Regions from separate parts of the Mesorhizobium sp. M6A.T.Cr.TU.014.01.1.1 genome, predicted to be linked through region 3. Evidence: predicted binding sites of a transcription regulator. Region 3 holds the regulator's gene; each other region holds the start of a gene.

Region 1 (9,586 bases), on a different contig from region 3:
GCAACGATCACGCCCGACGAGCAGCGTGTCGAGGAATTCAAGCTGAAGAAGATGTGGAAGTCGCCGAACGGCACCATCCGCAACATCCTCGGCGGCACCATCTTTCGCGAGCCGATCATCATGCAGAACGTGCCGCGGCTGGTGCCCGGCTGGACCAAGCCGATCATAGTGGGCCGTCATGCCTTCGGCGACCAGTACCGTGCCACCGACTTCCGCTTTCCCGGCAAGGGCAAGCTGACGATCAAGTTCGTCGGCGAGGACGGCAAGGTCATCGAGCATGAGGTGTTCGATGCGCCGGCCGCCGGCGTCGCCATGGCCATGTACAATCTCGACGAGTCGATCCGGGAATTCGCCCGCGCCTCGCTGAATTACGGCCTGCTGCGCAACTACCCGGTCTACCTCTCGACCAAGAACACCATCCTCAAGGCCTATGACGGCCGCTTCAAGGACATTTTCCAGGAAGTCTACGAGGCTGAATTCGAGACCGAATTCAAGGCGAAAAAGATCTGGTACGAGCACCGGCTGATCGACGACATGGTCGCCTCCAGCCTGAAATGGTCGGGCGGCTATGTCTGGGCCTGCAAGAACTACGATGGCGACGTGCAGTCGGACACGGTGGCGCAAGGTTTTGGGTCGCTAGGCCTGATGACCTCGGTGCTGATGACGCCGGACGGCAAGACGGTGGAGGCGGAGGCGGCACATGGCACCGTCACCCGTCACTATCGCCAGCATCAGAAGGGCGAGGAAACCTCGACCAATTCGATCGCCTCGATCTTCGCCTGGACGCGCGGGCTCGCCCATCGCGCCAAGCTCGACGACAACGCCGAGTTGAAGCGTTTTGCCGAGACGCTCGAAAGGGTCTGCATCCAGACCGTCGAGGCCGGCTTCATGACCAAGGACCTGTCGCTGCTGATCGGCCCCGACCAGCCATGGCTTTCGACCACCGGTTTCCTCGACAAGATCGATGAGAATCTGCAGAAGGCGATGGCCTGACGGCCAAACGAGATGACCAAGCCGATCCTCTACGGGGCGGACTACAGCGTCTATGTGCGCATCGTCCGCCTCGTGCTCGAGGAAAAGGGCATCGACTATGAGCTTGTGCCGGTCGATGTCTTCGCGGCGGACGGTATTCCCCGCTGGTATTTCGGCCATCACCCGTTCGGTCGCATCCCTGCCTTCGAGCATGACGGGTTTCGGCTTTGCGAGACCAGCGCAATTGCCAGATATGTCGACGAGGCGTTCGACGGGCCGGCGCTGCAACCGCAAGAGGCGCGCAGTCGGGCGACCATGAACCAGATCATCGGCATGCTCGACGCCTATGCCTATCGGGCTATGGTCTGGGATGTCGCCGTCGAGCGGCTGGAGAAGACAACACCCGACGAAGCCCTGATCGCCGACGGGCTTTTAAAGGCCCGCACGACTTTGCAGGCGCTCTCCTCCCTGAAAGCCCCGGGACCATGGCTGATGGGAAGCGAACTGACGCTGGCCGACCTGCATGCGGCGCCGATCATCGGCTATTTCATCAGGGTCGCCGAAGGGCGGAACCTGCTCGCCGAGTTTGCCGATGTCCAGGCCTGGTGGGTTCGCATCGCCGAGCGCCCGAGTTTTGCCCGTACTGAAAAGGCCGGGTGAGGCGAAGCGGTCTCCGAATGGCAGCTGCTCATTCGGGAAGATAGATTTCCGCCTTCATGAAAGTCTTCGCACGACCTATGATCAGCACGCGATCTCCAGCCAGGTCGCACAGCAAATGCCCGCCGCGCCGCGAGCATTGGAATGCCGACAGATGCGTCTTGCCGAGTTTTTCAGACCAGTAAGGCACCAGTGTCGCATGAGTGGAGCCAGTCACCGGGTCCTCGGGAATGCCCGCCCCAGGCACGAAATAACGCGAGACGAAATCATGGGCTCGCCCAGGCGCCGTAATGACCAGGCCAAGAGGATGAAGGGTTCCGATCCTCAGCAGATCGGGAACGAATGACCGTACGGAAGCCTCGTCGGCAAGCTCGACAAACAGGTTTTCGAAATTGCGGAAGCTCGCAACCGGACGCAGGGGAAATATCTCTTGCAGCGCCAGCGTTAACTTCCCTCCGAGCGGCTGCGGCGGAAAACACGGCAGATCGAGCTGGTAGGTACCTTCCCGCTGGGAAACTCGTAACTCACCCACCCGCGTGGCAAAGGCCATGTCGCCAGGCACATTGTGTTCCGCGGCCAATACATGGGCGGTCGCAAGAGTAGCATGGCCACAGAAGTCGACTTCATGAACCGGCGTGAACCAGCGCAAATCCCAACTCTCGCCATTCGGCCGCGCAAACGCGGTTTCAGCAAGATTGTTCTCGTTTGCGATGGCCTGCATCACATCGTCCGATAGCCAGTCCGCCAAAATGAGAACGGCAGCAGGGTTGCCCTGGAAAGCCCGTTCGGCAAAGGCGTCGACTTGATACATGGTCAACGTTGCCACATCATCCCCGCTGCCACTTCGGCCTCGCCTGACTGGTGGAGGATTCACGCAGCTTCCAGCGCCGCCTTCACCGCAGCAATCGCTTCCTCGGCTTTCGAGGCATCCGGGCCGCCGGCCTGGGCCATGTCAGGCCGACCGCCGCCGCCCTGCCCGCCCAAGGCAGCGGATGCCACGCGCACCAGATCGACGGCGCTGAAGCGAGCGGTCAGATCGTCGGTGACACCGACCACGACGCTCGCCTTGTTGTCCTCGCCGGCGCCAACGAAGACCACGATGCCGGAGCCGAGCGACTTCTTGCCGGCATCGGCCAACGGCTTCAAATCTTTTGGCGAGACGCCGGACACCGCCTTGCCAAGGAAACCGATACCGGCAATGGTTTCGTTTTCCGCAGGCACACCGGATGGCGAGCGGTCGCCCAGCGCCAGCTTCTTGCGCGCCTCGGTCAGTTCCTTTTCGAGCTTCTTGCGCTCATCGAGCAGCGCCTCGACGCGGGCCGGCACGTCGGCCGGCGAAATCTTCAGCGTGGCAGCGACCGCCTTCAGCCGTTTGTCCTGCTCGTCGAGATGCTTTCTGGCCGCCTCTCCGGTCAACGCCTCGATACGGCGCACGCCGGCGGCGACAGCGCTGTCCGACACGACGCGCACCAGACCGATATCGCCGGTCGCCCTGACATGCGTGCCGCCGCAGAGCTCGACCGAATAGGGCCGGTTGGCCTTGGCGCCATGCAAGCCCGTTCCCATCGAAACGACGCGCACTTCGTCGCCATACTTCTCGCCGAACAGCGCCATGGCGCCTTCGGCAATGGCATCGTCAACCGACATCAGCCGCGTGGTGACCGGGCTGTTCTGGACGACGATCTCGTTCGCCATCCGCTCGACCTCTTCGAGTTCGTCAGGCGAGATTGGCTTGTTGTGCGAGATGTCGAAGCGCAGACGCTCGGGCGCGACCAGCGAGCCCTTCTGCGCGACATGGGTGCCCAGCACCTCGCGTAGCGCCTCATGGATCAGATGCGTGGCGGAATGGTTCGCGCGCAGCCTGGAGCGGCGCGCATGATCGACCTTCAGTTCGACGGTCGCGCCCGTGTTGACCGTGCCGTTGACCACCTTGCCGAGATGCACGAACAGCCCATCGGCCTTCTTCTGCGTATCGGAGATCTCGATCGAGAACCCTTCGCCTGAAATGAGGCCGGTATCGCCCATCTGGCCGCCGGACTCGCCATAGAACGGCGTCTGGTTGACGACCACGGCAACCGCGTCGCCCTTGGTGGCGCTGTCGACGGTCTTGCCGTCCCTGACCAGCGCCTGGATGAGGCCCTCCGCCTGCTCGGTCTCGTAGCCGAGGAACTCGGTGGCGCCGTTCTTTTCGCGCACCGGGAACCACACCGTTTCGGTCGCGGCCTCGCCGGAACCAGCCCAGCTCTTGCGCGCCTCGGCCTTCTGCTGCTCCATCGCATTGGTGAAGCCGGCAAGATCAACCGAGATGTTGCGCTGACGCAGCGCGTCCTGCGTCAGATCGAGCGGAAAGCCATAGGTGTCGTAGAGCTTGAAGGCCGTCTCGCCATCCAGCATGTCGCCGGCGCCGAGCTTGTCCGTCGCCTCCGAAAGCAGGCCCAAGCCGCGCACCAGCGTCGTGCGGAAACGGGTTTCCTCAAGCTTCAGCGTCTCGGTGATCATCTGTTCGCCGCGCACCAGTTCCGGGTAGGCCTGGCCCATCTCGCGCACCAGTGCCGGTACCAGGCGCCACATCAGCGGATCGCGGGCACCGAGCAACTGCGCATGGCGCATGGCGCGGCGCATGATGCGACGAAGCACATAGCCACGGCCTTCATTGGACGGCAGCACGCCGTCGGCCACCAAGAAGCAGGACGAACGCAAATGGTCGGCGATGACGCGGAACGATCCGACGGTGTCCGCATCCGGACCGCGGCCGAGCGCGGACGACGCAGCGTCGACCAGGTGACGGAACAGGTCGGTTTCGAAGACGCTCTCCACCCCTTGCAGAATGGAGGCCATGCGCTCCAGGCCCATGCCTGTGTCGATCGACGGGCGCGGCAGGTCGATGCGCTCGTCCTTCGTCACCTGTTCATACTGCATGAACACCAGGTTCCAGAATTCGAGGAAACGGTCGCCGTCTTCCTCGGGGCTGCCAGGAGGGCCGCCCCAGATATGCTCGCCACGGTCGATGAAGATCTCCGAGCACGGCCCGCAAGGTCCGGTGTCGCCCATCGCCCAGAAATTGTCCGAGGTCGGAATGCGGATGATGCGATCGTCGGAAAAGCCGGCGATCTTCTTCCAGTAGCCGGCGGCCTCCTCGTCGGTGTGATAGACGGTGACCAGCAGCTTGTCCTTGTTCAGCCCGAACTCCTTCGTGATCAAGTTCCAGGCAAGCTCGATGGCGCGTTCCTTGAAATAGTCGCCGAACGAAAAATTGCCGAGCATCTCGAAGAAAGTCAGGTGGCGCGCGGTGTAGCCGACATTGTCGAGGTCGTTGTGCTTGCCGCCGGCGCGGACACTCTTTTGAGCGGTCGTGGCACGCGAATAGGGCCGCTTTTCCAGACCGGTGAAAACGTTCTTGAACTGCACCATGCCGGCGTTGGTGAACATCAGCGTCGGATCGTTGCGCGGCACCAGCGGGCTCGACGCGACGACCTCGTGACCCTCCTTGCGGAAATAGTCGAGGAATGTCGACCGGATCTCGTTCACGCCACTCATGAATAATACTGCCTTTTAGCTTTTAGAGAGAGCCGTCGGCCCGGCCGACGGCAAATGGACATGGCCTTTTAGCCGCCGCGTTGCACCCTGTCCAGAAACACGGAATTGGGCCAATTTGCGGGGCTTGCCGGTCATCTCGGCGCCACCGCCGAAACGCAAACCGCCGGCGCAAGGCCGGCGGTTCGAAACGCAACAATACAGAACTCGATTACATAGACTGGAGGTGATGAGCGGGAATTATGGCCAAACTCCGGCCACCGCCGAAGCCTTACATGGCGCCGGCTTCGTCCTCGAAACCATCGTCTCCGCCTTCGGAACCACCATTTTCGAGGAATTTCTCGGCGATCAGCCCGGCATTCTGCCTCAGCGCCAGTTCGATCTCACGCGCCGTGTCAGGATTATCGCGCAGGAACAGTTTTGCGTTCTCTCGGCCCTGGCCAAGACGCTGCGAATTGTAGGAGAACCAGGCGCCCGACTTTTCGACCACGCCTGCCTTGACGCCGAGGTCGACCAGCTCGCCGGTCTTGGATACGCCCTCGCCATACATGATGTCGAACTCGACCACCTTGAAGGGCGGAGCCAGCTTGTTCTTGACCACCTTGACGCGGGTCTGGTTGCCGACAACCTCATCGCGGTCCTTGACCGAGCCGATGCGACGAATGTCGAGGCGCACCGAAGCGTAAAATTTCAGCGCGTTGCCGCCGGTCGTGGTCTCGGGCGAACCGAACATGACGCCGATCTTCATGCGGATCTGGTTGATGAAGATGACCATGGTGTTGGAGCGCGAGATCGAGGCGGTCAGCTTGCGCAGCGCCTGGCTCATCAGGCGGGCCTGCAGGCCGGGCAGCGAATCGCCCATCTCACCCTCGATTTCGGCGCGCGGCGTCAGCGCCGCGACCGAATCGACCACCAGCACGTCAATTGCTCCGGAACGCACCAGCGTGTCGCAGATCTCCAGCGCCTGCTCGCCGGTATCGGGCTGCGAAATCAGCAGGTTTTCGAGATCGACGCCGAGCTTGCGGGCATAGACCGGATCAAGCGCGTGCTCGGCATCGACGAAGGCGCAGATGCCGCCCTTCTTCTGGGCTTCGGCCACCGTGTGCAGCGCCAGCGTCGTCTTGCCCGAGCTTTCCGGCCCGTAGATCTCAACGATGCGGCCGCGTGGAAGGCCGCCGACGCCAAGCGCGATGTCGAGGCCAAGCGACCCGGTCGGCACGGTTTCGATCTCGACGACCTGCTCGTTTGCGCCGAGCCGCATGATCGAGCCCTTGCCGAAGGCACGCTCGATTTGCGACAGCGCCGCATCCAGAGCCTTTGATTTATCCACTGCTTTGTCCTCTACAAGCCGCAAAGAATTCTGAGCCATGATACATCACCCCTTGGTCGTCAATGAAGGCCGGACAATCCGTAATCCTTATTAATTTGTACCTTTTTTGTTCTCATCTGGCAAGGGGAACAAACCATTGAAAAACAAAAAGTATCCGTATTTGTTCTTTTTTTGTTTCGCGCTTTCACGCCAAGATGTATCCCGCGTCTCCCGCAGGATCGTGCCGGCATCTTCCGAATCGCGCCTCCGGTTGCCGGGTTCCGCCGGACAACCTAGTCTCCACCCGGCAACAGCAAAGGTCTCCTCGCCGGCATGATGAAGTCGCCGACAATCCTGGCCGTAGGCGCCGCCTATATAGATCGGCGCGGCCAGGTGTCGGGCGCCCTTGTGCCGGCAGCGTCGAATCCCGGCACGATGCGCGAGGCTGTCGGCGGCGCCGTCTTCAATGCGCTGTGCTGCGCCGTGCGCCGCGGCGTCTCCGGTTCGCTGCTTTCGGTGCGCGGCGGTGATGTTCTGGCCGATACGGTCTCGCGCGCCATCGCTGCGGCCGGCATTGCCGATCTGTCCGTGGTGTTCCTTGATCGCAGGACGCCCAGCAACACAACGCTGGTCGATAGCGACGGCGCACTGATCGTCGGCCTTGCCGACATGACGCTCTATGATCTGGCGCTTCCCAAGCAGATCCGCCGCGCCAAGGTACGTGAGGCGATCAGCACTGCCGATGCGGTCCTGTGCGACGCAAACCTGCCGTCGACGGCGCTGGAGCGGCTGGTAGCGCTTGCCGCCGGCAAGCCGGTCTTCGCCCTCGCCGTCTCACCGGCCAAGGCGGTGCGGCTCGCGCCGGTGCTCGGCAGTCTGGCGCTGCTCTTCATGAACCGGCACGAGGCCATCGCACTCGCCGATGTCGGTATCGGTGCTGCGGAGCAAGACATCGCCGCCGGCCTGAGGCGTGCGGGCCTCAAAAGCGGCGTGGTAATCGCGGATGACGGTCCGGTGCTGGGTTTCGACGGGGCCGGCGCCTTCTCGATCCTGCCGCCAAGAAAGGTCTCGGACAGCGCCGCCGATGCGCTAGCGGGCGCGACGGTCGCCGCCCTGCAGCGCGGCCTGACGCTGCGCGCGGCGCTGCGCGAAGGCGTTGCCGCAGCGATGCTTGCCAGCGAAGGTGCCGAGCTTGTGCCGGCCTTCACGGCGGCGAGTTTTGCCGAGGCGCTGGCCCTTGTGCCCGAGGTGCAGAACCTGGCATGAGATGACGACCAGCGGAGAGGCAGCCTACTTGCCGGCCCGCAGCCCAGCCTCATAGGCCCGGCGCGCCCAGACCGCCATCTCGTCCGGATCATCGAAAGCACTGTCGGGAATGCTCCAATACGGCATGGACACCAGCTTACCGTGCCGCGAGCCGGTATAGGTCCATTGCCGGCAGCCGGCCGCTTCAAATTCGGGCGCGCTTTGCGCGTCCGCCTTCAACAACAATTCCCCGCGAAGGACGATGGCGACGATGACGCCGTCGAAGTAGATGCCCTTACCGCCGAACAGCTTGCGGATGCTGACCGGGCCGAGGCCTTCGAAAAGTTCGGCGATGCGTTCATTGTCCATGCCGCGATCATGTCATCGGGATTTCCCCTTGTCATCGCCGCAACCGGCACCATCCTGACAAGTTGAAACCAATTTCGTCGGAGTTTTTTCATGCCGCTTTTGCTCAAAGGGTCCTGCCGGTGCAATGCTGTCCGCTTCGAGGTCGAAAGCCACACGCCGGTGCCGTTCATGCTGTGCTACTGCTCGATCTGTCGCAAGCAGCAGGGCGGCGGTGGCTTTGCCATCAATCTCGGCGCCGATTTCGATACGCTGAAAATCAAGGGCAAGCGCAACATTGGTGTCTATCAAGCCGAAATCGAGGACGATGAGCATCCGCAATGCGAGATCTCGTCAGGCGAGCGGAATTTCTGCCGGAAATGCGGATCGGCGCTATGGCTCTACGATCCGACCTGGCCGGAGCTGGTCCATCCCTTCGCTTCGGCGATCGACACAGACCTGCCGAAACCGCCTGAAAAGGTGCATCTCATGCTGAAATACAAGGCGAACTGGGTCGAGCCCGAGATCGGCAAGGGTGACAGGGTTTTCGATGTCTATCCGGAAGAATCGATCGCCGGATGGCACAAACGAACGGGAATGTGGGTGGACTGAGGAGCCCGCTCAGGCCGACGCGCGCGCCTCGGCCAGTGCCTTCAGATCGGCCGGCTTGAGCTCAACCGATTCGCCGCAGCCGCAGGCCGAACTCTGGTTCGGGTTGCGGAAGGTGAAGCCGGTGCGCAGCGTCGTCTGCTCGAAATCCATCTCGGTGCCAAACAGGAAAAGCGCTGCCTCGGGCGCGACATAGACGTGGGCGCCGTCGCGCTCGATATGATCGTCCTTGGTGTTGGGCTCGGTCACCAGGTCGACCGTATATTCCATGCCGGCGCAGCCGCCCTTCTTGATGCCAAGGCGAATGCCATGCGCATTCTCACGAGTCGCAACGATTTCGCGAACCCGGTCGGCAGCCTTTTCGGTCATCGCGATGACGGCAAAGCGTCCCATCTTTTCTTTCTCCATTGCGCGCAGGTTCAAGGCCTGCCGAATGATTCCTCACCTAAAATGGTGAAATTTTCTGCTTGGTGCAAGTGCACCCGTCAATACCAGCCCACCGCGACCTGCGCCTCTTCCGACATGCGGTCGGGCGACCAGGGCGGATCGAAGGTCATGTTGACCTCAACGCCGGAAACGCCTTCGACGGCGCCCACGGCATTTTCCACCCAGCCGGGCATTTCGCCGGCCACCGGGCAGCCCGGCGCGGTCAGCGTCATGTCGATCTTGACCGAGCGGTCGTCCTCGATGTCGATCTTGTAGACGAGGCCAAGCTCGTAGATGTCGGCCGGGATTTCCGGATCGTAGACTGTCTTCAGCGCCGAGACGATGTCGTCGGTCAGCCGCGCCAACTCGTCGGCGGGAATGGCCGAGGCGGAAACCAGACCGTTGGCAGTCGTTTCCGAAGTGGTCTCAGCGGTGCGGCCTGCATCATCCATGATCGTCACCCGAAGAACTTTCGCGCTTTTTCGAGCG
Region 2 (9,586 bases), on a different contig from region 3:
CACGACAAAGCTGCTCGAATGGGCAGCCGCCAAGGGCGAGAAGTGGGATGCGTCTATCGTCGGCGAACCGACCAATCCAGATGCGCTGGGCGACATGATCAAGATCGGCCGGCGCGGTTCGCTGTCCGGCAGCATCATCGTCAACGGCCGGCAGGGCCACGCCGCCTATCCGCAGCTTGCCGACAACCCGGTGCGCGGCCTGATGACGCTGGTCGACGCCTTGCTGCACCCCGTCTTCGACGAGGGCACAAAGGATTTCCAGCCGACCAATCTGGAGGTGACCTCGATCGACGTCGGCAATCCGGCCACCAATGTCATTCCGGCGAAGGCGACCGCCACCTTCAACATCCGCTTCAACGACACATGGACCGCCGAGACCATCCAGGCGGAAATCCACAACCGTCTCGACAAGGCGGCGAAGCGCAAGAAATACCGGACCGGCAAGACGACGCCGGTCGATTACGAGCTCCTCTGGCGCGATCGGCCGAGCCACGTCTTCCTCACTCGCGACGACCGGCTGATCGAGACGCTCAGCGGCTCGGTCAAGGCGGTGATCGGCAGGAAGCCGGCGCTTTCCACCTCCGGCGGCACCTCAGACGCCCGCTTCATCAAGGACTATTGTCCGGTGGTCGAGTTCGGGCTGGTCGGCAAGACCATGCACATGGTCGATGAACGCGTCGCGCTTGCCGACCTCGAGACGCTGACGCAAATTTATCAGCGCTTCATCGAAGACTGGTTCGAGCGAGGCATATCGTAACCATGCTTTCGTCGGACGAAACCTATGCTTCCCTGACCGGCGCCTGGCGACTGATGCTCGGCAAGGCCGACGGGCTGCGCCTGCTCGACCTTTCGGCCGACGGTTTCTGGAATTCCTTCTTCGCCATCATCGTCGCGGCACCGGCGCTGATCGTCGGTTGGGTCGGCCTTGCCAACGAGATCGGCGATCCGGATGCATTCGCGGGGCGCTTCAGCATGCTGATCCGTCTGGCGACGGTCGACATTGGCGCCTGGGTACTGCCGCTTGTCGGCCTTGCCTTTATCGCGCCGCGTGCCGGCATTGGCGGGCGCTTCGTCCACTATGTCGTCGCCAGCAACTGGGCGTCGGCGATCATCGCCTGGATGATGCTGCCGTCGGCGTTGATCAGGCTTTTCCTGCCTTCCACCAACGAGTTCGCCGTACTGGCGTCGCTGCTTTTGTTTGCGCTGTCGATGGTCCTGACCTGGCGGATGACAAACATCGCCATCGGCAGGGGCGCAGCTGTCGGCACCGCCGTCTTCGCCGGCATGTTCGTGGCGTCGCTGGTCGTTCTGTTCGGCCTGCAGGCGCTGCTCGGCATCGGTGCGCCCGCTTAATCGACTTTCGGATAATCCACACCGACGAGAAAAAGTCCGTCGGGCGGCGCAACTTGGCCGCAGGCTGCACGGTCGCGCGCATCGAGCGCCGCCTTCAGGTCGGCAATTGTCCAGCCGCCTTCGCCGACGCGCTTCAGCGAACCGACCATCGAGCGCACCTGATTGTGCAGGAACGAGCGCGCCGAGGCTCGCACTTCGATCACGTCACCCAGCCGACTGACATCCAGCCGATCAAGCGTCCGGATCGGGCTGTCGGCCTGGCATTGGGTCGAGCGGAACGTAGTGAAATCATGCCGCCCCAGCAGCACTTTTGCCGCCTCGTGCATGGCCTCGGCGTCGAGCCGCGTCGGCACCCACCAGATCTTGCCCTTGTCGAGCGCTGCCGGCGCGCGCCGGTTGACGATGCGGTAGAGATAGTGGCGGCCGATTGCCGAGAAACGCGCGTCGAAGCTATCAGGCACGACAGCCGCCTTGAGGACGGCGATGCGCGCCTTGGCCGCTTGCAGATGGGCATTGACCGCATCGCGCACCTTGTCATCAGGCCACGCCTTGACGAGATCGACATGCGCCACCTGGCCGGTCGCATGGACGCCGGCATCGGTGCGGCCTGCGCCGCGCAGCGAGACCTGCTCGCCGCAGAATTTCTCGATCGCCTGCTCGATCGCCTGCTGCACCGAAGGCTGGTCTGCCTGGCGCTGCCAGCCGGCATAGAGGCTGCCGTCATATTCGATGTCCAGGCGAAAACGCGGCATTCCTAAAGCAGGATGAGGTTAGGCGGCGAGCGCGGAGCCGAAGGCCGAAGCGTAGACCAGCTTGCCGGTCTCAGGCGCCTCGCCCCAGGCCAGCGCCTGCAGCGCGTCGCCCTGATATTCGCTCTCGAATTTTTCGGCGCGTGCGTGGCTGTAGCCGAAGCGGCCATAATAGGCGGGATCGCCAAGCACCACCGCCAGCACCTCGCCGGCGTCCTTGAGGCGGATATGCGCCTCGCGGACCAGCGCGCCGCCGATGCCGGTGCCATGGAATGACGGCTCGACGGCCAAAGGCGCCAGCGCCACCGCCGGGAAGCTCTTGCCGCCATTTTGCACGAAAAGCCTGGAAAACAGGATGTGGCCGACCACCTGCCCATCTTCGTCCGCCACCAGCTCGACGACGGCATCGCCGCCGGTGACCAGCGCGTCGACCAGTCCGGCCTCCGCCTGCTGGCCGAATGCGTGTTCCTCGACGAGGCGGATCGCCTCGCGGTCCCGCGGCGTCGCCGCGCGTATCGACATCATGCTCATGAGAATTTCGTTCCTTTTTCGAGCTTGGCCCCACGCAGAAACTCTTGCGCGGCAATGGGCCTTCCGCCCGCACGTTGAACTTCGACCAGCCTGATGGCGCCTGACCCGCAGGCGACCGTCAGGCGGTCATCGAGAATTCCTCCCGACTCGCCGGCGCCTTGCGAAAGCGTCGAGCGAAGCAGTTTCAGCCGTTCCAGGCGGCCGCCGATTTCGGTCTCGCACCATGCGCCGGGAAAGGGCGACAGGCCGCGAATATGATCGTGGACTTCGCCAGCAGGCCGCGTCCAGTCCACGCGCGTCTCCGCTTTATCGATCTTTTTGGCGTAGGTCACCCCCACCGTCGCCTGCGCGGTAAATGTCAGGGCATCCCGTTCCAGCCGTGCCAGCGCTTCCGCCATCAGCGCGGCACCAATGAGCATCAACCGATCGTGCAGGTCGCCGGCCGTCATATCGGGGCCGATGGCGCATTTTTCAATCATCGCCACCGGACCGGTGTCCAGACCTTCCTCCATCCGCATCACCATCATGCCTGTCTCGGCATCGCCGGCCATGACGGCGCGCTGGATGGGTGCGGCGCCGCGCCAGCGCGGCAACAGCGACGCGTGGCCATTGAGGCAACCGAGCCGCGGCGCCTCGAGGATGGGTTTGGGCAACAGCAATCCATAGGCGACGACCACGGCGACGTCGGCCCGCAAGGCGCGGAACGCCTGCTGCTCGGCCTCGCTCTTCAGCGACACCGGCGTCCGCACCTCGACGCCCAGCCGCTCCGCCTCGCGCTGCACCGGCGATGGCGTCAGTTCCAGCCCGCGGCGACCTGCGGCGCGCGGCGGCTGGGTGTAGACGGCTTCTATCTCATGCCCGGCCTCCGCGATCGCCCGCAGCGTCGGCACCGAGAATTCGGGCGTACCCATGAAAACGACGCGCAGGGGCATTTTTGAGCCCTATCCCACCAACTTGCCCGGCGCCTTGCTGCCTGATGGTTTGTCCCTGGCGAGCTTCTTGAACTTCTTGACCACCATGTCGCGCTTCAGCTTCGAGATGTGGTCGATGAACAGAACGCCGTTGAGATGATCTATCTCATGCTGCAGGCAGGTCGCCATCAGCCCTTCGGCCTCGATCTCCTGCAGCTTGCCGTCGCGATCGAGATATTTCACACGCACGGCGGCGGGGCGCTCGACCTCGGCATAGTAATCCGGGATCGACAGGCAACCCTCCTCGTAGACCGAGCGCTGATCGGCGCTGTCGAGAACCTCGGGGTTGATGAAGACATGCGGCGCCGGCGTCTCGTCTTCCTTGGCGAGGTCGATCACCAGCATGCGCAACGGTTCGCCGACCTGGATCGCCGCCAGGCCGATGCCCGGCGCATCGTACATGGTCTCCAGCATGTCGTCGGCGAGCTTGCGCAAGGCGCCGTCGACGCGCTCGATCGGTTTCGAAACCTGGCGCAGGACGGGATCGGGAAGAATGATGAGAGGCTTGATCGACATGGCGTCTCACCTAAGACGTCGCACGGAAAGCGTCAACCGGGGCAATTGAAGCGCCGTTCACGTTTTGATCTGTGCCGTCAGGGAGAATCATCTATGCTGTCCATATGAACGACCTGACATCAATCCTGTCCGAACCAATCGCCCGGCTCGGCGCCACCACGATCACGCTCGGCCACGCATTGGCATTCGGCGCGATCCTGTTTCTGGGCCTGTTCGTGGCGCTGGTCGTCGCGCTGTGGCGGTCGGCCAAGGCGCGTGCAGTGGCGGCTGCGGAAGCCGCCGACCACGCCCGCGACGCCGAGGCGCGGATGGCCGGCATCCTGCAAAGCCAGGCCGAGATGCAGGGCCGCATGGGCGCCATCGCCGAAGTGTTCGGGGCGCGGCAGGCCGAACTCACACAGTCGATCGGCCAACGCCTCGACGCGATGACCGGCCGCCTCGGCCAGACCATGACCGAGCAGACGAAATCGACGCATGAGAGCCTCGCCAAGCTGCAGGAACGGCTGGCGGTCATCGATATCGCGCAGGGCAACATCCAGTCGCTGGCCGGCCAGGTCGTTCAGCTTCAGGCGATCCTCTCCAACAAGCAGACGCGCGGCGCCTTCGGCCAGTCGCGCATGGAGGCGATCGTCGCCGACGGCCTGCCGCACGGCGCCTACGAATTCCAGGCGACCTTGTCGAACGGCAGCCGGCCCGACTGCCTGGTGAAGATGCCGAACGGCGCGCCGGCGCTTGCCATAGACGCCAAGTTTCCGCTGGAAGCCTGGAACGCCATCCGTGCCGCCGAAGGCGTCGATTTGCAGAAGGCCGCCGCACAAGCGTTTCGGCGCGATATCGAGGTGCATGTCCGCGATATATCAGAAAAATACCTGATCCAGGGCGAGACGCAGGACACCGCTTTCATGTTCGTGCCGTCGGAATCGGTGTTTGCCGAGATCCACGAGAATTTCGAGGGGATTGTCCACAAGGCGCACCGCGCCCGCATCGTCATCGTCTCGCCGTCGCTGCTGATGTTGTCGATCCAGGTCATCCAGGCGATCCTCAAGGACGCCCGCATGCGCGAGCAGGCGCATCTGATTCAGGGCGAGGTGATCCGGCTGATGGAGGATGTCTCGCGCCTCGACGAACGGGTGCGCAAGCTGCAGAGCCATTTCGGCCAGTCGGCCAAGGATATCGACGACATCCTCGTCTCGACGTCGAAGGTGACCAAGCGCGGCCAGAAGATCGAGGCGCTGGAGTTCGGCGCGCAGCCGACGGAGGGCGACGCCGGATCGGCCGAGACCACACACGGCGCGAAGGTCGAAGCGGGTGCGCGCGTCGCCGACTCCAAGACCGGTCAGCTGAGACTTAGGGTCGTCGAAGGCGACGACTGAGAGCTACTGCTCCTCGACGATCGTTGTGCCTTCGAAGTCCGGCAGCCAGTGTAGCGCCGAGCGATGCCACAACTGCCGTCTCGGCACCAGTTCATCGCGCTGACGCGCCGTGCCTACCCTGATGCCGTAGACTTTCGGTCCGTCACCGACCGACGTGGCATAGAGATGCGAACCGCACTCGCCGCAAAAAGCCTGGGCGCGCCTGGCGCCGCTCGACCCGGTCTTGATGTAGATCTTCGGCGTGCCCCTGGTGATCCGGTAATGATCCTCCGACGCCGGCACGGTCACCCGAAACGCCGTTCCAGTCAGTTGCTGGCAATCGATGCAGTGGCAGATATTGGTCTTTTCCGGATCGACTTCCGCCTCGTAGGTGATGGCCCCGCAATGACACCCACCGTCGATTTTCATCTTCATTCCTCCCAAAATCCGTTCGGCAATGCTTGAGCGACGTGCGCCCGTTTGGACACATAGTATGGTGTAATGCTTTGAATCTACACATCATGCTTTCCGAAATCGACTCCGACATTCGAGTTGATGCGGCAGCGCGGCAGGCGAACCTTGCAACGGCAGGCCTCTAGTCCGGCGCTTGTCCCGACGCGGCCTCTATGGCCTTGAGCCGGCGGGCTCAGGTTCCGCGGACGAACAGTCGCGTGACCTCGGGCATCTCGGTCTTCAGCCGTGCCTCGATGCGTTCGACGCAGGTCTCGATCTCGGGCGCCGACAAATGGTCCTCGTTGGCAACCGGCTCGGGCGCCATCAATCGGACTTGAGCATTCCTCCTCCAAGCGTGAGAACAGTCCGCAGTTGGCCGGGCGCGCCAGTATGCGAAATCCGCTGTGAACGTGGGGGCTTAGCCACAACCGCCAAGGTCGGTCCGTCGTTGCAGGGCTGGCGTGTTTTCATCGAGCCAAGACTGACGCTAGGTACCGTGCCGGGAATGAGATATAGTTCAGATACTAGTGACTGCCGGGCGCTGGCACAATGGCTGGACTGGGTGAACAGATTGCGCGTCAGCAGCGCACCATGGGACCGCTCCTGGTGGCGGCAGTGGTCATCGGCCTTATAGGCCTGCCCGTCGCAGCCTGGCTCGACCTCCGAGACCTATCGGAACGGATGCTGCGCACGCAAGCCAGCGAAATCAGCCGGATCATCGACGAAATGCGCGGATTTTACGGCAGCGACGTCGTGGGACGCGTGCTGCAAGCAGACGACGCCGTGACCGCGACGCACAACTACCGGGACGTGCCAGGTGCGATCCCTATTCCAGCAACCCTCTCGATCGAACTCGGCAAGCGCATCAGCGCTCACGACGGGTCCGTCAAATATCGGTTCGTCTCCGATCTACCTTTTAAAGGTCGCGACCCCCACCAGCTCGATCTATTCGAGCGGAATGCAATCTTTGCTTTGCGTGCCAACCCGAGGGAGCCGATCATCGAAGTCTCGGGTTCGCTGTTTGACCGGCACGTCCGCGCCGCGGCCCCCGTTGTAATGGGACAAGTCTGCGTGACCTGCCATAACTCACACCCGGACAGCCCCAAGACGGACTGGAAGGTAGGGGATGTCCGAGGGATCCAGGAGATATCGGTCAATCAGCCTATCGCTGCGAACGTCCTCGCCTTCAAGTATCTGCTCCTATATTTCGGCTTCGCGGCGGCGGCGGGCCTGACGTTCATTCTCCTGCAGCGTCGGCAGTCCGCCTTGGTTCAGGGCATCAACAAGGAGCTTTCCGAGGCAAACGACTTCCTGGCCGCGATTTCATTGAAGATCGCCAAATACCTCTCGCCTCAAATTTACAAAAGCATCTTCAGCGGCCAGAAGGACGTCACCATCGCGACCGAGCGCAAGAAGCTCACGATCTTTTTCTCCGACGTCAAGGATTTCACCGCGATCGTGGAACGGCTCCAGCCCGAGGACCTGACGGTTCTCCTCAACGAGTACTTCACCGAGATGTCGAGGATCGCGCTCAAACACGGCGCCACCGTCGACAAGTTCATCGGCGACGCGCTTCTTGTGTTCTTCGGAGACCCGGAGACGCAAGGCATCGAGGAAGACGCGAGAGCCTGCTTGCGCATGGCTGTCGACATGCAGCGTCGGCTGGAGCAGTTGAACAGGGTGTGGCGTGACCGCGGAGTTGAACGGCCCTTCCGAGCTCGCATGGGCATCAACACGGGCTATTGCAATGTTGGGAACTTCGGTTCCGATGATCGGATGGACTACACGATCATCGGAGCCGAAGCGAACTTGGCGGCCCGTCTGCAGTCGATTGCCGAGCCCGGCGGCATCTGCCTCAGCTATGAGACTTACGCGCTCGTTCGCGACCTTGTCCGGGCGCGTCCGTTAGCACCGATTGCCATGAAGGGGATCAGCCGGGAGGTTGTCCCCTACGAAGTCGAGGGCCTCCTGGGTGAACTGGCCCAGCGCCCTCAGGTCATCAGCGAGCACGCGACTGGCCTCGACTTGTTCCTCGATGTTGAGGCAATCGACGAGAACGGGGTCGAGCGGGCGAAGAAACGACTTTCGGAGGCGCTCCTGGCCTTAACCATCCGAAGCAAGCCCGCCGCTTTTTAGGTTCTCTAGAAACTGTCCCACTGTCAGGGCACCTCTATGCCCAGCATCATCTCGCCGAGTGCTGCTCCTCCAAACTCAAGCAGTTCCGCTGGGTCGCAACCCGCTCGAGAAAACCGCCCGCAATTACCGCCGTTGTCACTCTCGCGGCTATTGTCTTGTGGTTGCGGTAACTGTCCACACGGCCTAATCGACGATCTCGTTCGTCCAGACCTTGAAACCGGCCAGCGTGCCCGGCCCGAAAATATGAGTCAGCGGCACATCGGCTGCGTCGCGGCCGGAGGCGATCAGGATGCGGCCTATGCGCGGCGCATTGTTGCGCGGATCGAAGGCATGCCAGCGGCCGCCGAGATAGACCTCCATCCAGGCAGCGAAATCCATGTCCGACCACGGTTTCGGCAGGCCGATGTCGCTGATGTAGCCGGTGCAATAGCGGGTCGGGATGTTCAGGGCGCGGCAGAAGGCGACGGCGAGATGGGCAAAATCGCGGCAGACGCCGCTTTGCTCACGATATGCCTCGGCTGCCGTGCGCGTCGGCCGCGCATTGCCGTAATTGAAGATGATGTGGTTGTGGACGAAGTCGCAGACCGCCTGAACGCGTGGAATGCCGAGCGGTGTGTGGCCGAACAGCCGCCATGCCTCGCTCGCCAGCACGTCGCTCTCGCAATAGCGGCTGGGCAGCAGGAACAGCAATGTTTCCGACGGCAGGTCGCGCACCTCGTGCTGCCACGCCACCAGCTCGCCCAACTCGAAGGTTCCCGGGTCGCGGATCACGGCGTCCGTGCCGAAGGTGAAGCGACCGGGCGGGGCGACAAGACGGTTGCACCAATTGCCGAAACTGTCGCGGTAGCTCTCGATCGGCACCGGTGGGTTCGAGGTCAGGAAATCCGGTCGCTCGAGATCGGACGCCCGGGAATAGTGGACGTTGAGCATCGCGATCAGCGGCGCTTCCTGCGGAAAGTCGAAGCTCATCTCGCAGCCGATGTGGATTCGCATTGTCGTCCTGACCGGCCTGCCGGATCAACACCCGGCGAAGGCACGGGCTGTTGCTGCAGGGCAAAAAGATCATCGCACGGACCAACGCGGTTTACGAGCGAATTAGAAACCGCTTGGCGGCCGCCGGCCGGCACAGGCGCCAGATTATGCCTCTTGCGGTCGGGCGTTTCTCTTGGTTCATTTCGCTTGCCACAATCGGAGGACGAATCATGGCTAAAGGTGCGATGAAGGCGGGCAAAGAAGCCCGCAAGCCGAAGAAGGACGCGAAGAAACCCGCCGCTGCCCCGACCCTGAAGGCGCCGCCCGTCAAGGCGACCAAACTCAAGGACAGGTAAGTCTCGGCGTTTCGGCGCAAGGCCATGACCGGCGGCATTTCAGGACCAATCGACAGTCAGCGATTGGTCCTGAAATGCCGCCGGCGCTGTTGTTGATTGGGCACCCGAAATTTCTATATCAATGCAGCGAAGACGACTTCGCGCTTTCCGAAAAGACCGGGACGACCCGCAATTCAATGGAGCGTTCCGATGTCGTG
Region 3 (9,586 bases):
GCTGCGAAAGGCCTACAGGACGATCTTCGATCGCTCCCGAACCGTCGGCGAAAACGTCGAGTTCGCCAAGGCGGAATTCGCCTCGTCACCGACCGCCATGAAAATCATCGATTTCATCGCCAGTCGCGGCAAACGGCACTATGCCGTCCCGTCGCTTAGGGGTGGCGACGGCGACGATGCAGATGACGAAGATTGAGGCCACCCGGACGGGCCTTGATCTTGCGCCAGATGCCAGGGTCGGCATCATCGCCGGCGGCGGCAGTTTGCCGGTCGAAGTTGCGATCAGCCTGGCCGGACAAGGCTACCCGCCCGTCATTATCCTGATCGAGGGCGAAGTCGACCGCAAGTCCGACCTCAGCGGCTACGAGCATGAGAGCCTCGCTCTGGAAGACATCGGTTCGCTGGCTTCGTTACTGAGGCGTCGACGGATCAGCCATCTCGTCCTTGCCGGCGAGATCAGGCGCCGGCCGAGACTGATCGACATGCGCCCGAGCCTCGGCTTGCTGGCTGTGGCGCCGTCGGTGGTCATGGCGCTTGCCCGTGGTGACGACGGTCTGTTGAAGGTTTTGACGCGGGCTCTGGAGGCGCGTGGGGTCAAGGTCGTCGGCGCCCATGAGATCGTGCCGGAACTGGTCGCGGCCGAAGGGACGTTGACCAAGGCAGCGCCGCGCAAATCCGACTGGCGCGACATCGAAGCGGCGCATGCGGCGGCAAAGGCCATCGGCGCGCTGGATATCGGCCAGGCAGCTGTCGCGATCGGCGGCCGCGCCATCGCGCTGGAAGGCGTCGAGGGCACCGATGGATTGCTTGATCGAACAAGGCAGTTGCGCGGCCATGGCAGACTTGCCGGCAGAACGCGCGGCGTCCTGGTCAAATGCGCCAAGCCCGGCCAGGAGTTGCGCGCGGACCTGCCCTCCATCGGCCCACAGACGATCGAGGCGGCGCATGCCGCCGGACTTGCCGGCATTGCCGTCGAAGCCGGCCGCTCGCTGGTTCTTGAAGGCCCCACCGTCGTCGCACGCGCCAATGCGCTCGGCCTGTTCGTGATTGGCCTGCCCGCTGCGGAGCCGGCGCATGGCGACTGACAAACCGCTGAAGATCGCCATCGTTGCCGGCGAGGAATCCGGCGATCTGCTTGGTGCCGACATCGTGGAGGCGCTCAAGCGCGCGACCGGCCGCGAGGTCCGGCTCGTCGGCATCGGCGGCCGCCATTTGCAGGCGCTCGGCCTCACGCCGCTCTTCGACGGCGGCGAGATCGCGCTGATGGGCTTGAGCGCCATCCTGCGCGACCTGCCGCGCCTGATGCGGCGGATCAGCCAGACGGCCAGCGCGGTCGCTGGTGGAAAGCCCGACTGTCTCATCACCATCGACAGCCCGGATTTTTCGCTGCGCGTGGCGAAGAAGGTTCGCGCCGCCGATCCGACGATCCCGATCGTTCACTATGTCTGCCCGAGCGTCTGGGCGTGGCGACCGGGCAGGGCGGTGGCGATGAAACCGTATGTCGACCATATCCTCTGCATCCTGCCTTTCGAAGTGAAGGAACTCGCACGCCTCGGCGGTCCGCCCGGCACCTATGTTGGCCATCGCCTCACACATGATCCGGGCGTGCTCGGCGCTGCCAAGGCGCAAAGCCTGCCGCGCGATCTGTCCGACGATCGTGTGAAGACACTGCTTGTGCTGCCCGGCTCGCGTCGCGGCGAGGTGCGACGGCTGGTCGGCCCATTCGGCAAGACGATCTCGATCCTGCGCGCGCGCGGACACCGCTTGCGCCTGCTGTTGCCGACGGTGCCGCATGTCGCCGACCTGGTCAGGGCTTCGGTCGCAAGCTGGGACGAGAATCCGGAGATCATCCTTGATACCGAGCGCAAATGGCAGGCCTTCGGCAAGGCCGATGCGGCGCTGATCGCATCGGGAACGGTGTCGCTGGAGTTGGCGCTGTCGGGTGTGCCGATGATCTCCTGCTACCGGCTCGATCCGGTCATGCGGATGGCCCAGCGCCTGATCACCGTATGGAGCGCCGCCTTGCCAAATCTCATCGCCGACCGTCCGGTCGTGCCGGAAAACTACAACGAATATGTGCGGCCGCATTATCTGGCGCGGCAGTTGGAGGCGCTGTTTTCCGACACCCCCTATCGCGCATGGCAGAAGGACGGTTTTGCCGAGGTGGCCAGACGCATGGCCGTCGACAGACCTTCGGGCGACATCGCAGCGGGGGTCGTGATGAAGTACATCAAGGGGTGAGTAGTGAGTAGTGAAGAAAATTCCTATTTACTACTCACTACTCACTTTTTCTTTTTACCGCTTCGCAATCGGCACGTAGTCGCGTTCCGGCGCACCTGTATAGAGCTGGCGTGGGCGGCCGATCTTCTGATGCGGATCCTCGATCATCTCTTTCCACTGCGCGATCCAGCCGACGGTGCGGGCGACTGCGAACAGCACCGTGAACATGGTGGTGGGGAAGCCCAGCGCCTTCAGCGTGATGCCGGAATAGAAATCGACGTTCGGATAAAGCTTCTTCTCGATGAAATAGGAGTCGGTCAGCGCGATCTTCTCCAGCTCCATGGCGATGTCGAGCAGCGGATCGTCCTTGATGCCGAGTTCGCCCAGAACCTCATGTGCGGTCTTCTGCATGATCTTGGCGCGCGGATCGTAGTTCTTGTAGACGCGGTGGCCAAAACCCATCAGCCGGAACGGGTCGTTCTTGTCTTTGGCGCGGGCGATGAATTCCGGGATGTGGTCGACATGGCCGATCTCGCCCAGCATGTTCAAGGCCGCCTCGTTGGCGCCGCCATGGGCCGGTCCCCACAGGCAGGCGATGCCGGCTGCGATGCAGGCAAACGGATTGGCGCCCGACGAGCCGGCGAGGCGGACGGTCGATGTCGAGGCGTTCTGCTCGTGATCGGCGTGCAGGATAAAGATGCGCTCCATCGCGCGGGCCAGCACCGGGTTGATCTTGTATTCCTCGCACGGCACGGCAAAGCACATATGCAGGAAGTTGGCCGCGAAATTCAGCTCGTTCTTCGGGTAAATGAAGGGCTGGCCGATGTGATATTTGTAGGCCATCGCCGCGATCGTCGGCATTTTCGCGATCAGCCGCATCGATGCGACCATGCGCTGATACGGGTCCGAGATGTCGGTGGAATCGTGATAGAAGGCCGACAGCGCGCCGACCACGCCGCACATCACCGCCATCGGGTGCGCGTCGCGGCGAAAGCCGGTGAAGAAGCGCGACATCTGCTCATGCACCATGGTGTGGCGCGTCACCCGGTAGTCGAAATCGTCCTTCTGCGCCTTGGTCGGCAATTCGCCGTAGAGCAAGAGATAGCAGACTTCGAGGAAGTCGCCATGCTCGGCCAGCTGGTCGATGGGATAGCCGCGATGCAAAAGGATGCCGGCATCGCCGTCGATGAAAGTGATCTCCGACTCGCAGCTTGCCGTCGACGTGAAGCCGGGATCGTAGGTGAAGGCCCCGGTGGTGCTGTAAAGCGAGCCGATATCGATGACATCAGGTCCGACCGAGCCGCTTCGCACCTTGAGTTCGTGAGTTTTGCCGCCGAACTCAAGTTTTGCAGTCGACGCCTGGGTTTTGCCGCCAAATTCCATTTTTGTCGCAGCTTCGGACATTGCAAACTCCTTTTGGTTTTCTCATGCCGGCAAAGGCGAAATATCTGCAACGCAACACGTCGAAAGGATCGGAGTCCGCGCGTTTGCGCCCGCAATTGGATTTGCGTGCCAAATTGGGCCAAGACCTAATGTTGCACTGCGAAACCCACCTTTCAATGCCAATCTTCTTGGGCCAGTTTTGCTAATCGATTTGATCCGCGACGCGCGCCAGGCTTTCCTCACGACCAAGCACGGCAAGCACGTCGAACACGCCGGGCGAGGTGCTCTTGCCGGTGAGCGCGGCACGCAAAGGTTGGGCCACGGCGCCGAGCTTATGGCCGCCGGCCAGCGCATATTCGCGGATCGCTGCTTCCGCCGCTTCGGCCGTCCAATCGCCTGAAATCGTCTTCAGCGCCGCGTGCGCGCCCCGCAGGATCTCGCGCGCGTCACCACCGAGCAATGCAGCCGCCTTCTCGTCGATCGGCAGCGGCCGCTCGGCAAACAGGAAGGCGGCACCGTCGGCCAGCTCGACCAGCGTCTTGGCGCGCTCCTTCAGGCCTGGCAGGGCGGCAAGCAACTGCGCCTTGCGCGTGTCATCGAGGCGCGCTGCGATCGCCGGGCCGCCTTCGAGATAGGGCAAGGTGGCGATGAAGATATCGAGCAATTCGGCGTCGTTCATGCGGCGCATGTGCACGCCGTTCAGCGCCTCGAGCTTGGCGAAGTCGAAGCGGGCGGCTCCCTTGTTGACGTCGCCGATGTCGAACCAAGCAATCATGTCGGCGATCGACATGATCTCGTCGTCGCCGTGGCTCCAGCCGAGCCGCGCCAGGTAGTTGAGCAGTGCCTCGGGCAGATAGCCCATGGCACGATAGGCTTCGACGCCGAGGGCCCCGTGCCGCTTCGACAGCTTGGCGCCGTCGGCGCCATGGATCAGCGGGATATGCGACATCGACGGCACGTCCCAGCCCATGGCCCGATAGATCACCGTCTGGCGGGCGGCGTTGGTCAGATGGTCGTCGCCGCGGATGATGTGGGTAATGCCCATATCGTGATCGTCGACGACGACGGCATGCATATAGGTCGGATTGCCGTCCGAGCGCAGGATGATGAAATCGTCGAGATCCTTGTTGGGAAAGCGGACATCGCCCTGCACGAGGTCATGCACCACCGTCTCGCCATCGGCCGGCGCCTTGATGCGGATGGCGCCCTTGGCGCCGGCCGGCGCCTCCGACGGGTCGCGATCGCGCCAGCGGCCGTCATAGCGGGGAGGCAGCCCCTTGGCCCGCGCGCTCTCACGCATCGCCTCCAGCTCAGCCGGCGTCGCATAGCAGTAATAGGCCTTGCCGAGGCGCACCAGCTCCTCGGCGACAGCGCGGTGGCGCGGCGCGCGCTCGAACTGCGATACCGGCTCGCCGTCCCAGGTGAGGCCGAGCCAGGAGAGCCCGTCGAGAATGGCGGCGGTTGCCGCATCGGTCGAACGCTCACGATCGGTGTCTTCAATGCGCAGCAGCATCTTGCCGCCGGTGTGTTTCGAATACAGCCAGTTGAACAGCGCCGTCCGGGCCCCGCCAATATGCAGGAAGCCGGTGGGCGAGGGGGCAAAACGGGTGACGACCTTGTCGGACATGGAACTCTCGGGCAAGCGCAGGAAACCGATGTGGTTGCGCGGACTTTCGCGCGTCGCGCGTTCATGTAGCATAGGAGGTCAAGGGCGCAAGGGGCAGACCCGATGGCTGGACCAGGCCGCGGCGTGGACGAGAGCGAGGGCGCGATCGCGAGCGTCAGCGAACGATCGCTGTTTGCCGACGTTTCTCCCGTCGAGCCGCTACCCGTTTCGCTGCCTGCGTCGCAACCCGGCATCCAGCCTCTCTCGCCGGACCGCTCCGCCCCAATACCGGCTCCAATACCCGGGCCTGTCGTTCATTTCCGCCGTCTTTCACTATCCGCTATCCGCAACAGCGTGGTTTCGGCGGCGGGCATGGAGCTCGACCGCGGCGTCGCCTTCCTGCTGGTGCCGGTTTTCCTGGCATCCGGAGTGATCGTCTATTTCTCGCTTGCCGTGGAACCGGACTTTCCGCAGCCCATTGCCGTGGTGGTCCTCACGGCATTGTGCGCAGCGGTCACGCGGTCATGGCGCAAAACACATTTGTGTTTCATGGCAGCGTTGCTGTGCGCGCTCGGTGTGCTCGCCGCCAAGGTTGAAACCTGGCGCGCGGGAACGCAGATGCTCGGTTCGGTAATCCAGACCCAACTCACCGGCCGCGTCGTCAGGCTCGACCAGATGGCGAACGGCCGGATCAGGCTGACCCTCGACGTGATATCGACCGCCCGGCCGACACTGCGTTATGCACCGGAACGTGTCAGGGTTTCGGCACGCAAAATTCCCGCTGAGATGACCGCAGGCTCGGTGGCAACCGGCTATGCAAGGCTTTTGCCTCCGACTGGCCCGGTTCGGCCCGACAGCTATGACTTCTCCTTTGACAGCTATTTCGCCGGTATCGGCGCCAGTGGCTTTTTCCTCGGCAATCCGAAGATCGTCGCTTCCGAAGATGCACCGTTAGCAGCGCGCCTTTCTTCGTCGATCGAAAAGGCGCGTGAAACCATCGCCGACCATATCAGGGACAGCATCGGTGGCGCCGAGGGGGAGATTGCCGCTGCGCTGATCGTCGGCGTGCGTGCCGGCATCCCCGAAGAGATCAACGAATCGATGCGGCGCACCGGCATCTACCACATCATCTCCATTTCCGGCCTGCACATGGCGCTTGTCGCCGGCACCATCATGGGATTGCTGCGCGGCGCCTTTGCGCTGTTTCCCGATTTTTCGTCGCGCCGGCCGGTCAAAAAATATGCGGCTGCAGCCGCACTCCTTTCCATCGCTGCCTATCTCATTTTTTCCGGCATCGCGGTCGCGGCTGAGCGCAGCTTCATCATGCTCGCGGTAATGCTTGTCGCCGTGCTGTTCGACCGGGCTGCGCTCACCATGCGCAATCTTACGATTTCAGCCATCGCCGTCATCGTCGTGTCGCCGCACGAGGTGGTCGGCCCAAGCTTCCAGATGTCCTTCGCCGCGACCGCGGCTCTCGTGGGCGCCTATGCCGGCTGGTCCGACTATCGTGCCGACAAGGCCACGGCGCCGCCACAACGACGGTCACCGGCCGCTTTCGTCACGCGGAAGCTCGTCGCTGGAACCGGCACCATCGCCATGACCTCCATCATTGCCGGCAGCGCCACCGCGCTCTTCGCCATCTGGCACTTCCAGCGCGTCTCGCCGCTCAGTCTGTTTGCCAATCTGGCCGTCATGCCGATCGTCACGGTCGTCATGTTCCTGGCGGTCGTCAGCGCCTTGGCAATGCCTTTCGGCTTCGACGGACCTTTCCTCTACATGATGGGCAAGGGGCTGACGGCCATGATTGCAATATCGGGATGGATCTCCGAACGTTCGCCGGTCGATGCAGTCGGGCTGATTTCGTTGCAGTCGGTTCTGCTGGTGACGGTCGCCCTGGTCATCGCCACGATGGCGACGACATGGTTGCGGCTTGCGGCACTTCCCTTTGCGCTTGCCGGCCTGCTGACGATTTCCGAGACGCGAACCCCCGACGTGCTGATCTCGGAGGATGCGCATCTGGTGGCGCTGCCGATCGGCGGCGGCGAACTTGCCGTCAACCGGGTGCGCTCGAACGAATTCACCACCGACAACTGGAAACATGCGCTGACTTCAGCGACCATTGTCGAGCCGGAGACGTTCGAAAAAGGAGACGTGCGGTTCGACATCGCCGACCCGGCCGACCTGCCGCCGGGAGCGCCTTTCTATTGCACTGCCGGCCTGTGCCTCGCCCGGCATCCGTCCGGCGCGATCATCGCGCTCGCCGACGACCGCAAAATCGCGCGGCCAGCCTGTGCCTTTGCGGACTTGATCGTCATCGACGATGCCACGGCCTATTATAATCCCTGCCGCAACCCGCTGGTCCTCGTCGTGACCAAACGGCAGCTCGCTCGCATGGGCAGTGCCGCCGTCTTTTTCGATCCGCTATCGGCGACGACGCGCGCAGAAATCCGTTTTGCCGTCAAACAGCCATATAGGCCTTGGCATGAGCAGCGGAGATTTTCGCGCGAGGCGAGGGGCCTGCCGCCATACCGTAAGCCTGAGAAACCCAAGAAAGCTGCCGTTCAGTAACGTCGGATCAATCCGACGAGCTTGCCTTGCACCTTGACCCGGTCCGGCCCGAAGATGCGCGTCTCATAGGCCGGGTTGGCGGCTTCCAGGGCGATCGAGGCGCCTTTGCGGCGGAACCGCTTCAGCGTCGCTTCCTCCTCGTCGACCAGGGCGACAATGATCTCGCCAGGCTGGGCGGTGTCGGCGTTGCGAATGATGACCGTGTCGCCGTCGAAGATGCCGGCCTCGATCATCGAATCACCCTTGACCTCCAGCGCGTAGTGCGCGCCGCCGGTGATCATGTCCGGTGGCACCGAGATCGAATGCGTCTGGTGCTGGATGGCATCGATCGGCACACCGGCAGCGATGCGGCCCATCACCGGGATGGAGACAGTGGCAACGACGTCGTCGTCATTGCCGGCCGCAGGCATGCGTGACGGCGCCGGCTTGATCTGTCGGCCGAGGCTGCCCTGCCCAAGGCTGCCCTGAATGACGCTCGGCGAGAATTTGCGTGCCGCATTGAGGCCGGGCGCGATCGAATCGGGCAGGCGCAGCACTTCCAGCGCGCGGGCGCGGTTGGGCAGCCGGCGAATGAAGCCGCGCTCCTCCAGCGCCGTGATCAGCCGATGGATTCCCGATTTGGACGCGAGATCGAGCGCTTCCTTCATCTCGTCAAACGAGGGCGGAATGCCGCTTTCCTTCAGCCGCTCGTGGATGAACATCAGCAGCTCATGTTGTTTGCGTGTCAGCATCGCGACCCCCAACAGAATCAGAAAAACAAACCCAGAACAAACACTATCTGTTCCAGTTGTGTTCCGCAACTGTTTAAAGTTTAATGAATGCGTTGACGTTTTGTTCAGCGTAGCATCAGCACGCTGCAGGCGGTGCCTGTCGCTGCGGGGGGAGCGAATGGCTCGCGCACGATCAGCCCGTTGGCGTCGGCCAGCATTCTGAGCATCGAGGAATCCTGGATGCCGAACGGCGTCGCCTTGAGCGTGCCGGCGTCTTCCTTCACCACGGCGCGTACATAGTCCTGCCTGATATCGTTGGCCGCCATGGCGGCACCGAGCCGCGCCTGACGCATGTCCTGCCGGTAGGCGCGTCCGCCAAGCCGCGCAAGCAGCGGCTTCAGGAAGAGCTGCGTGCAGACCAGGCTCGCCACCGGATTGCCGGGCAGGCCGATGCAGCGGATGTCGCCCAGCCGGCCGAACATCAGCGGCTTGCCGGGCCGCATGGCGATCTTCCAGAAATCGAGCGTCATGCCTTCGCCGGTCAGCACGTCGTGGACGAGGTCGTGGTCGCCGACCGAGGCGCCGCCCAGCGTGACGATGACGTCAGCCCCTGCGTTAACTGCCTTTTTCACCAGCGCGGCAATCGCCTCTTTGCGGTCGGGGGCGATGCCGAGGTCGAGCGCGCTGGCGCCGACCGAGCGGGCCGCGGCAGCGACGCCATAGGCGTTGGACGAGATGATCTGGTCCGGGCCAAGGTCGCTGCCTGGCGGCAGCAATTCGTCGCCGGTGGCGATGATGGCGACCAGCGGCCGTTTCACCACACTGACCTGCGGATGGTTGGCCGACGCTGCCAGCGACAACGCCGCCGGATCAAGCAGGCGGCCTTTCTCCAGCAGAACGTCGCCCTTCAAGAAATCGAGCCCGAGGCGGCGGATGTTGCGGCCTTCAACCGTCGACGCGGTCACTTCGATGCTGCCGCCGCCGAGGTCGCGGACATTCTCCTGGATGACGATGGTGTCAGCGCCTGCGGGAAGCGGCGCGCCGGTGAAGATGCGCACGGCCTGCGCCGGGCCGACTGTTCCGGCAAAGCCGCGTCCGG

What was found. Region 3 encodes LexA, which represses DNA repair genes until DNA is damaged. Its sites were predicted from a motif close to TGTTCNNNNTGTGTTCNG; they were not measured.
Region 1: a site for LexA is predicted at 6,655-6,672, ahead of recA (recombinase RecA). Genes of this name have one in related genera too.
Region 2: a site for LexA is predicted at 4,175-4,192, ahead of EN885_RS13360 (DNA recombination protein RmuC). Genes of this name have one in related genera too.

Annotation. Positions count from the first base shown of each region.
Region 1 covers NZ_RZPG01000012.1:32,795-42,380, forward strand. Annotated here, with positions in the region: gene EN885_RS15360 (NADP-dependent isocitrate dehydrogenase) at 1-993, shown strand, start outside; gene EN885_RS15365 (glutathione S-transferase family protein) at 1,006-1,632, shown strand; gene EN885_RS15370 (PhzF family phenazine biosynthesis protein) at 1,661-2,440, opposite strand; gene alaS (alanine--tRNA ligase) at 2,500-5,166, opposite strand; gene recA (recombinase RecA) at 5,435-6,532, opposite strand; gene EN885_RS15385 (carbohydrate kinase family protein) at 6,806-7,738, shown strand; gene EN885_RS15390 (TfoX/Sxy family protein) at 7,763-8,086, opposite strand; gene EN885_RS15395 (GFA family protein) at 8,177-8,674, shown strand; gene sufA (Fe-S cluster assembly scaffold SufA) at 8,684-9,064, opposite strand; gene EN885_RS15405 (SUF system Fe-S cluster assembly protein) at 9,157-9,549, opposite strand; gene EN885_RS15410 (cysteine desulfurase) at 9,555-9,586, opposite strand, start outside.
Region 2 covers NZ_RZPG01000010.1:48,371-57,956, forward strand. Annotated here, with positions in the region: gene dapE (succinyl-diaminopimelate desuccinylase) at 1-757, shown strand, start outside; gene EN885_RS13335 (transporter) at 760-1,353, shown strand; gene truA (tRNA pseudouridine(38-40) synthase TruA) at 1,350-2,105, opposite strand; gene EN885_RS13345 (N-acetyltransferase) at 2,124-2,633, opposite strand; gene fmt (methionyl-tRNA formyltransferase) at 2,630-3,565, opposite strand; gene def (peptide deformylase) at 3,575-4,120, opposite strand; gene EN885_RS13360 (DNA recombination protein RmuC) at 4,225-5,493, shown strand; gene EN885_RS13365 (GFA family protein) at 5,497-5,901, opposite strand; partial or broken gene EN885_RS13370 (cation transporter) at 6,119-6,226, opposite strand; gene EN885_RS13375 (adenylate/guanylate cyclase domain-containing protein) at 6,475-8,061, shown strand; partial or broken gene EN885_RS13380 (IS5/IS1182 family transposase) at 8,079-8,231, shown strand; gene EN885_RS13385 (transglutaminase family protein) at 8,245-9,054, opposite strand; gene EN885_RS33585 (hypothetical protein) at 9,105-9,389, shown strand; gene sugE (quaternary ammonium compound efflux SMR transporter SugE) at 9,579-9,586, shown strand, end outside.
Region 3 covers NZ_RZPG01000017.1:118,227-127,812, forward strand. Annotated here, with positions in the region: gene lpxA (acyl-ACP--UDP-N-acetylglucosamine O-acyltransferase) at 1-196, shown strand, start outside; gene lpxI (UDP-2,3-diacylglucosamine diphosphatase LpxI) at 183-1,085, shown strand; gene lpxB (lipid-A-disaccharide synthase) at 1,075-2,241, shown strand; gene gltA (citrate synthase) at 2,296-3,624, opposite strand; gene gltX (glutamate--tRNA ligase) at 3,806-5,230, opposite strand; gene EN885_RS20130 (ComEC/Rec2 family competence protein) at 5,333-7,777, shown strand; gene lexA (transcriptional repressor LexA) at 7,771-8,508, opposite strand; gene glp (gephyrin-like molybdotransferase Glp) at 8,613-9,586, opposite strand, start outside.